Regions from separate parts of the Streptomyces sp. NBC_00096 genome, predicted to be linked through region 2. Evidence: predicted binding sites of a transcription regulator. Region 2 holds the regulator's gene; the other holds the start of a gene.
What was found. The regulator HspR, encoded in region 2, represses chaperone genes until heat shock. The targets are predictions, from matches to a motif close to TTGAGNNNNNNNNNCTCAA.
Positions count from the first base shown of each region.

Region 1: the regulator HspR is predicted to act here: its motif matches at 1,530-1,548, upstream of lon (endopeptidase La).

Region 1 is NZ_CP108221.1:1,999,494-2,002,899, reverse strand. Features, by position in the region: gene OG904_RS08350 (DUF4097 family beta strand repeat-containing protein) at 86-874, shown strand; gene OG904_RS08345 (hypothetical protein) at 952-1,161, opposite strand; gene OG904_RS08340 (DUF4259 domain-containing protein) at 1,194-1,421, opposite strand; gene lon (endopeptidase La) at 1,571-3,406, shown strand, end outside.
Region 2 is NZ_CP108221.1:3,537,950-3,541,355, reverse strand. Features, by position in the region: gene OG904_RS15575 ((2Fe-2S)-binding protein) at 1-188, opposite strand, end outside; gene OG904_RS15570 (helix-turn-helix transcriptional regulator) at 476-1,489, shown strand; gene OG904_RS15565 (heat shock protein transcriptional repressor HspR) at 1,693-2,145, opposite strand; gene dnaJ (molecular chaperone DnaJ) at 2,147-3,340, opposite strand.

The sequences.
Region 1 (3,406 bases), 1.5 Mb from region 2:
GGACAGCGGCCGGGGGTTAACCCCACCGGGGATCCGGGCACGTGCCCCATGCCGCCCGGGCTCCGGCGGCGGCACGATCGGGAACATGACCACGAAGACGCGTACGCGCGGCACGACGGCCACCGCCGCCACCTACACCGCCCTGGCCCTCTCCGCGGGGCTGCTGCTGACCGGGTGTGCCGTCGGGTCGCTCGTCACCCGCGGCGGTCCGGAGAAGACGGCGAGCGCCGACACCGCGGTGGCCGAAGCCGTCACCGCGGTCGAGGTGGCGGACGCCCGCAGCGGGTCGATCGAGGTCATCGCCGGTTCCGGCCCGGGCGTCACCGTCCGCCGTACGGTCCACTACCGGGGCGACCTCGTGCCCGAGCCCGCGCAGCGGGTCTCCGGCGGTGTACTGACCCTGACCAACGGCAGTTGCTCCGGGAGGTGCGCCATCGACTACCGGCTGGAGGTCCCGGCCTCCGCCACCGTCCGGCTCGACGGCAGCAGCGGCCGCATCACGGTGGCGGGAGTGGCCGGGGCCGACATCGCGACCTCCTCCGGCGCGGTCGGGGCCGACCGGATCTCCGGCCCGCTGAAGATCCGTACCTCCTCGGGCTCGATCACGGCCGAGGGCCTGGCCGGTCCGGGCGCGGACGCCCGCTCCGACTCCGGTGACGTCCGCCTGGCCTTCGCGAAGGCTCCGGGCTCGGTCGCCGTGGAGACCTCCTCGGGCGATGCCCGGGTGAGCGTCCCGCAGGCCCCGTACGCGCTCGACGTCTCCACCGACTCCGGCGCGCGCGAGGTCACCGTCCCCGCCGACCCGTCCGCCACCGCCCGCCTCGCGGTGCGGACCTCGTCGGGGGACATCCGGATCTCGACGCTCCCGGTCTGAGCGGTCTGAGCGGTCTGAGCGGTCCGAGCGGTCCGAGCGGTCCGAGAAGTCCGGATGGACGGCCCGCCACGGAGCCGCTACGGAGCCTCCACGACCTGCCAGTCCTCGATCGGCTTCGTCCGGAACATCGCCCGGTACACCCGCCGCGTGAGCACCTCCGCGCCCGGCCCGTACTCGTCGAGCTCCCCGAAGGCCTCGGCGGCGGATTCGTAGACGAACTTCTTGCCCCTCGCGTTCCGGATGACCCACTCCCGAACGGCGGTGACCCCCACACCTTCCACGTACATGCGGTGAGACTAACCCTCCCCCGAGCGGGCCTTCAGGCGGGGCGCGCGGCGGAGCGGCCGTCCGCCGGTGCGGGGGCGAGGAGGGAGCTCCGGAGCCGGACGACGGTCTCCCGCCACGGGCCGGCGCTGTCGGTCCCGCCCCAGAGCTCCAGGAGTTCGCTGGGCTCGGTGACCACGCGGTCGAGGGCCCGGACGGCGAGGTCGCGCAGGTCGGCGGAGAGCCGGGGGAGCGGCGAGTCCGGGCCGTAGGCCGTGGTCACGGGTTCGCCTAGCCCGATGCAGCCGCCGGAACAGACCGGAATCGGGTGTTCACCATCTGTTCGCCCCCGGCGAACGGCCGTTGGGGAACATTGGCGCGCGCACATGCATTGAGTCGGCATAGCTCAACTTCACTGCCGGAGGGAAGATCATGGCTTCGACGTCCGTAACGCTCACCCTGCCTGTGCTGCCGCTTGACGACGAGGTCGTGCTGCCCGGGATGGTCGTTCCGCTGGACCTGTCCGATGCCGAGGTGCGGGGTGCCGTCGAGGCCGCGCAGGCCGCCGCGGCCGGGGGCAAGCCGAAGGTGCTGCTCGTGCCACGGATCGACGGGACGTACGCCGCGACCGGCGTGCTCGGGACCGTCGAGCAGGTGGGACGGCTGTCCGACGGGGATCCCGGGGCGCTGATCCGGGGGCGCGGGCGGGTCCGTATCGGGGCCGGGACGACCGGGCCCGGGGCCGCGCTCTGGGTCGAGGGCGAGACCGTGGACGAGGCCGTCCCCGATCCACTGCCCGGGGCCGTCACCGAGCTCGTCAAGGAGTACAAGGCGCTCGCCACCAGCTGGCTCAAGAAGCGCGGAGCCTGGCAGGTCGTGGACCGGGTGCAGCAGATCGAGGGCGTGGGCGCCCTCGCCGACAACTCCGGGTACTCGCCCTTCCTGACCACGGCCCAGAAGGTCGAGCTGCTGGAGACGGCGGACCCGGTCGCGCGGCTGCGGCTCGCGGTCAAGGCGCTCAGCGACCACCTCGCCGAGCAGGACGTCGCCGAGTCCATCGCCAAGGACGTGCAGGACGGCGTCGACAAGCAGCAGCGCGAGTTCCTGCTGAAGCGTCAGCTGGAAGCCGTCCGCAAGGAGCTGCGCGAGCTCAGCGGAGAGAAGGACGGGGAGGAGTCCGACGACTACCGGGCCCGGGTCGAGGCCGCCGACCTGCCCGAGAAGGTACGGGAAGCCGCGCTCAAGGAAGTCGACAAGCTGGAGCGCTCCAGCGACCAGTCCCCCGAGGGGTCCTGGATCCGCACCTGGCTGGACACCGTCCTCGAACTGCCCTGGAACGAGCGGACCGAGGACGAGTACGACATCCGCGGAGCGCGCGCCGTCCTGGACGCCGAGCACGCCGGGCTCGGTGACGTGAAGGACCGGATCACCGAGTACCTCGCCGTGCGCAAGCGGCGCTCCGAGCGCGGCATGGGGGTCGTCGGCGGTCGCAGGGGCGGCGCCGTGCTGGCGCTCGTGGGCCCGCCCGGGGTGGGCAAGACTTCCCTGGGGGAGTCCGTCGCCCATGCCATGGGACGCAAGTTCGTCCGCGTGGCCCTCGGCGGAGTCCGGGACGAGGCCGAGATCCGCGGCCACCGGCGTACGTACGTGGGCGCGCTGCCCGGCCGGATCGTACGGGCGATCAAGGAGGCGGGGTCCATGAACCCGGTCGTCCTGCTCGACGAGATCGACAAGGTCGGCTCCGACTTCCGGGGCGACCCGGCGGCCGCCCTGCTGGAGGTCCTGGACCCGGCCCAGAACCACACCTTCCGGGACCACTACCTGGAGGTCGAACTCGACCTGAGCGACGTGGTGTTCCTGGCCACCGCCAATGTCCTGGAGGCCATCCCCGAGGCCCTCGCCGACCGCATGGAGCTGGTGCGCCTCGACGGCTACACCGAGGACGAGAAGGTCGTCATCGCCCGTGACCACCTGCTGCCCCGGCAGCTGGAGCGGGCGGGCCTGGGCGCGGAGGAAGTGGTCCTGGAGGAGGACGCGCTGCGCAGGCTGGCGGGGGAGTACACCCGCGAGGCGGGCGTACGCACCCTGGAGCGGGCCATCGCCCGGCTGCTGCGCAAGGTGGCCTCCCAGCACGAGCTCGGGGAGCGGGAGCTGCCGTACCGGATCGGCGCCGCAGACCTGCGGGACCTCATCGGACGGCCGCACCACGTACCGGAGTCCGCGCAGGACCCGGCGGAGCGGCGCACCGCCGTACCCGGCGTGGCCACC
Region 2 (3,406 bases):
CGGCGCAGACAGCGGTACGCGCGGACGTCCTCGTCCTCTTCCCGCACCACGATGATCGGCTGGCCGAACAGGGTGACCTTCAGTGAGTCACCGGCGTAAGGAATGGCGCTGGTGAGATCGATGAACTGCCAGCCCGAGCGGTATGCCGATGCCATTTCACGGCGGAAGCCGTGGTCGTCGGGGGTCATCAGGAGACCTGCGCGGGGATGGTGTCCCACCCGATGTCAATCTTGCCCGACGGTGCCGAAGTCGGACTCGCCCCCGGCGCGGCTTGAGCGCTCCCCGTATCCCCAGTGGCGGCGCTGATTGCCCCAAAGACCGCAACGACGGAGAAAACAACGGCAAGCGCCGAGCGAAGCATTCTCTTATACATGGTCGGCTTCGTCCTCACTTGATGGAATCCTCTCCCCCGCGTGTCAGACGATGGCTCATTCAGGCACGTCAGTGCCACAGGGACGATGCATCATGTTCTTACATGTTCAGGACCCTGGGGGGTGGAGATTTGCCCAACAACGACATAAACCCGACACATCCCCACCCGGTCACCAGCATGTGCGCCGAGGGGACACGGCTGTACGCGGCGGCGCTGAGCACCGGCCGCGTGGCCCGCAGCGAGGTCGGTAACGTCCCCTGCCTGCTCGAATTCGGCCTCTTGCGGTCTGATCCGGATGACGCGAACCAACTCCGCGCGGTTCCCCCCTCCGTCGCACTGGCACAACGGCTCCACCCGCTCGAGCAGGAGATCCAGGACCGCCGCCGCAGCGCCGTGGACCTCACCGATGCATTCGAGCCGTTCCTGGCCATCAGCGCCCGGAGTCCATCGAACACCCACGCCATCACCGCGCTCGAAGGCCTGGAGCAGATCAACGCCGCGCTCGACCTGGCCACCGCCGAGTGCCACACCGAGGTGCTGACGATCCAGCCCGGCGGGGGCCGCTCCCCCTTCGTCCTGTCCCAGTCCCTGGAGCGCGGCACCAATGTGATCGACCGCGGGGTCAGCATCCGCACGTTGTACCAGCACACCGCGCGGCACAGCCAGAGCATGCTCGCCTATGCAGACCGTATCTCCACGGGAAAGGTCGAGATCCGCACGCTCGAAGAACTGATCGAGCGCCTCATCATCTTCGACCGTACCGTGGCCTTCATCCCGGCCCGCGACGACCGGCGTGTCGCGCTGGAGCTGCGCCACCCCGGAGTCGTGGCCTACCTCATCAAGGTGTTCGAACAACTGTGGCGGCGCGCGGTGCCCTTGGGCGACGAGGTGACCTACGAGCACACGCCGGCGGGCATCTCCGGCGTGCAGCGCTCCATCGCCCAGCTCCTCATCGAGGGCCACGTGGACGAGGCCATCGCGCGCCGGCTCGGCATGAACGTACGGACCTGCCGCGCGCACATCGCCAAGCTCGCCTCCGCCCTGGGCAGCGGCAGCCGGGCGCAACTGGGCTTCCTCATCGCCCAGTCGGGAATCCTGGAGGATTCGGATACCTGAACACGGGCGCCGGGCAGGCCCCTGGCGGCCCCCTGGGGCCCGCCGGACCCCGCCCGGTCCCGTCGGGCCGCCCCCGGTGCGGGCGCGCCCCTCAGGGCGTACCGCGCGGGCCTGCGGCCGGTCCGCGGCCGAACGCGAAGGGCCCCACCCGGCGGTGAACCGGGTGGGGCCCTTCGTGTCACGTCCCGTCCTGCGGGTCGCGCTCAGTCCAACGGCCGCTTGGGCGCCGGGCGCCAGACGACCAGGGCACTGCCCGGCTGCGGCTGCTGGTACGGGACCAGGTCGCGCCGGTACGAGGCGTGCACCTGGGCCTCGCGCTGCTGGAGGACGGCGGCAGCGCCGTCGACCGCCGTGGAGAGCTCGGCCACGCGCTGCTGGAGCGCGGCGACCTGGTTCTCCAGTTCGATGATCCGCTTGATGCCGGCCAGGTTGATGCCCTCGTCCTGGGACAGCGCCTGCACCGTGCGGAGCAGTTCGATGTCGCGGGCCGAGTAGCGCCGGCCACGGCCGGCCGTACGGCCCGGGGAGACCAGGCCGAGGCGGTCGTACTGCCGGAGGGTCTGCGGATGCAGGCCCGAGAGCTGGGCGGCCACCGAGATCACGTAGACCGGGGTCTCGTCCGTGAGCTGGTAGTGGCTCCTACGGCGGCCGTCCATGTCATGCTCCCTTCGCGGACTCGAACAGCGCGGAGCGCGGATCCTCGGACTCCATCGCCTCGCGGTACAGCTCCAGGGCCTCACGGGCCTTGTCGTTCAGCTCGGTCGGGACCGCGACCTCCACCGTCACCAGCAGGTCGCCGCGGGTGCCGTCCTTGCGGACCGCCCCCTTGCCACGGGCCCGCATCGTGCGGCCGCCCGGAGTGCCCGGCGGCAGCTTCAGCGTCACCGAGGGGCCGTTCAGGGTCGGGACCTTGATGTCGGCTCCCAGCGCCGCCTCCGCGAACGTCACCGGAACGGTCACCGTGAGGTTGTCGTCCTTGCGGCCGAAGACCGGGTGCGCGTCCACGTGCACGACCACGTACAGGTCACCGGCCGGGCCGCCGCGTTCGCCCGGAGCACCCTTGCCGCGCAGCCGGATCCGCTGGGAGTCGGAGACCCCCGCCGGGATCCGGACCTGCATGGTCCGGGAGCTGCGGGCCCGCCCGCTGCCCTTGCAGATGTCACAGGGGGTCTCGGCGATCAGGCCGCGGCCCTTGCAGTCCGCGCAGGGATCGGTCAGCGAGAAGCCGCCGCCGCTGCCGCGCGAGACCTGGCCGGTGCCGACGCAGGTCGGGCACACGCGGGGCGTGCCGTTCTTGTCGCCGGTGCCCGAGCAGGCCTTGCAGGGCGCCTGCGAGGACATCCGGAGCGGGACCGTGGCCCCGTCCACCGCCTCCGTGAAAGAGAGGGTGACCTCCGATTCGATGTCCTGGCCGCGGCGCGGCTGGGTACGGGTCCCCGCACCCGGGCCGGCGCCGCCGCGGTTGAACAGACCGCCGAACACGTCGCCCAGACCGCCGCCGAAGCCGCCGCCCGCACCGCCCGTGCCACCGGTCTGCTGACCGCCGAAGAGGTCACCGAGGTCGAAGTTGAACGAGCCGCCGCCCCCGCCCGGACCGGGGCGGAAGCCTCCGTTGCCGAACAGGGCGCGGGCCTCGTCGTACTCCTTGCGCTTCTTGGAGTCGCCGAGGATGTCGTTCGCCTCGGAGATCTCCTTGAAGCGCTCCTCGGCCGAGGCGTCGCCCTTGTTGGCGTCCGGGTGGAACTCGCGGGCGAGCTTCCGGTACGCCTTCTTGATCTCGGCCTCGGTGGCGTCCTTCGGGACACCGAGGACCTTGTAGTAGTCCTTCTCGACGAAGTCCTTCGTGCTCATCCCCGGTGTCCCTCCTCTCGTACTTCCGGTACTTCTCGTCCTGCTGGTGCTACCCGTCGTGCAAAG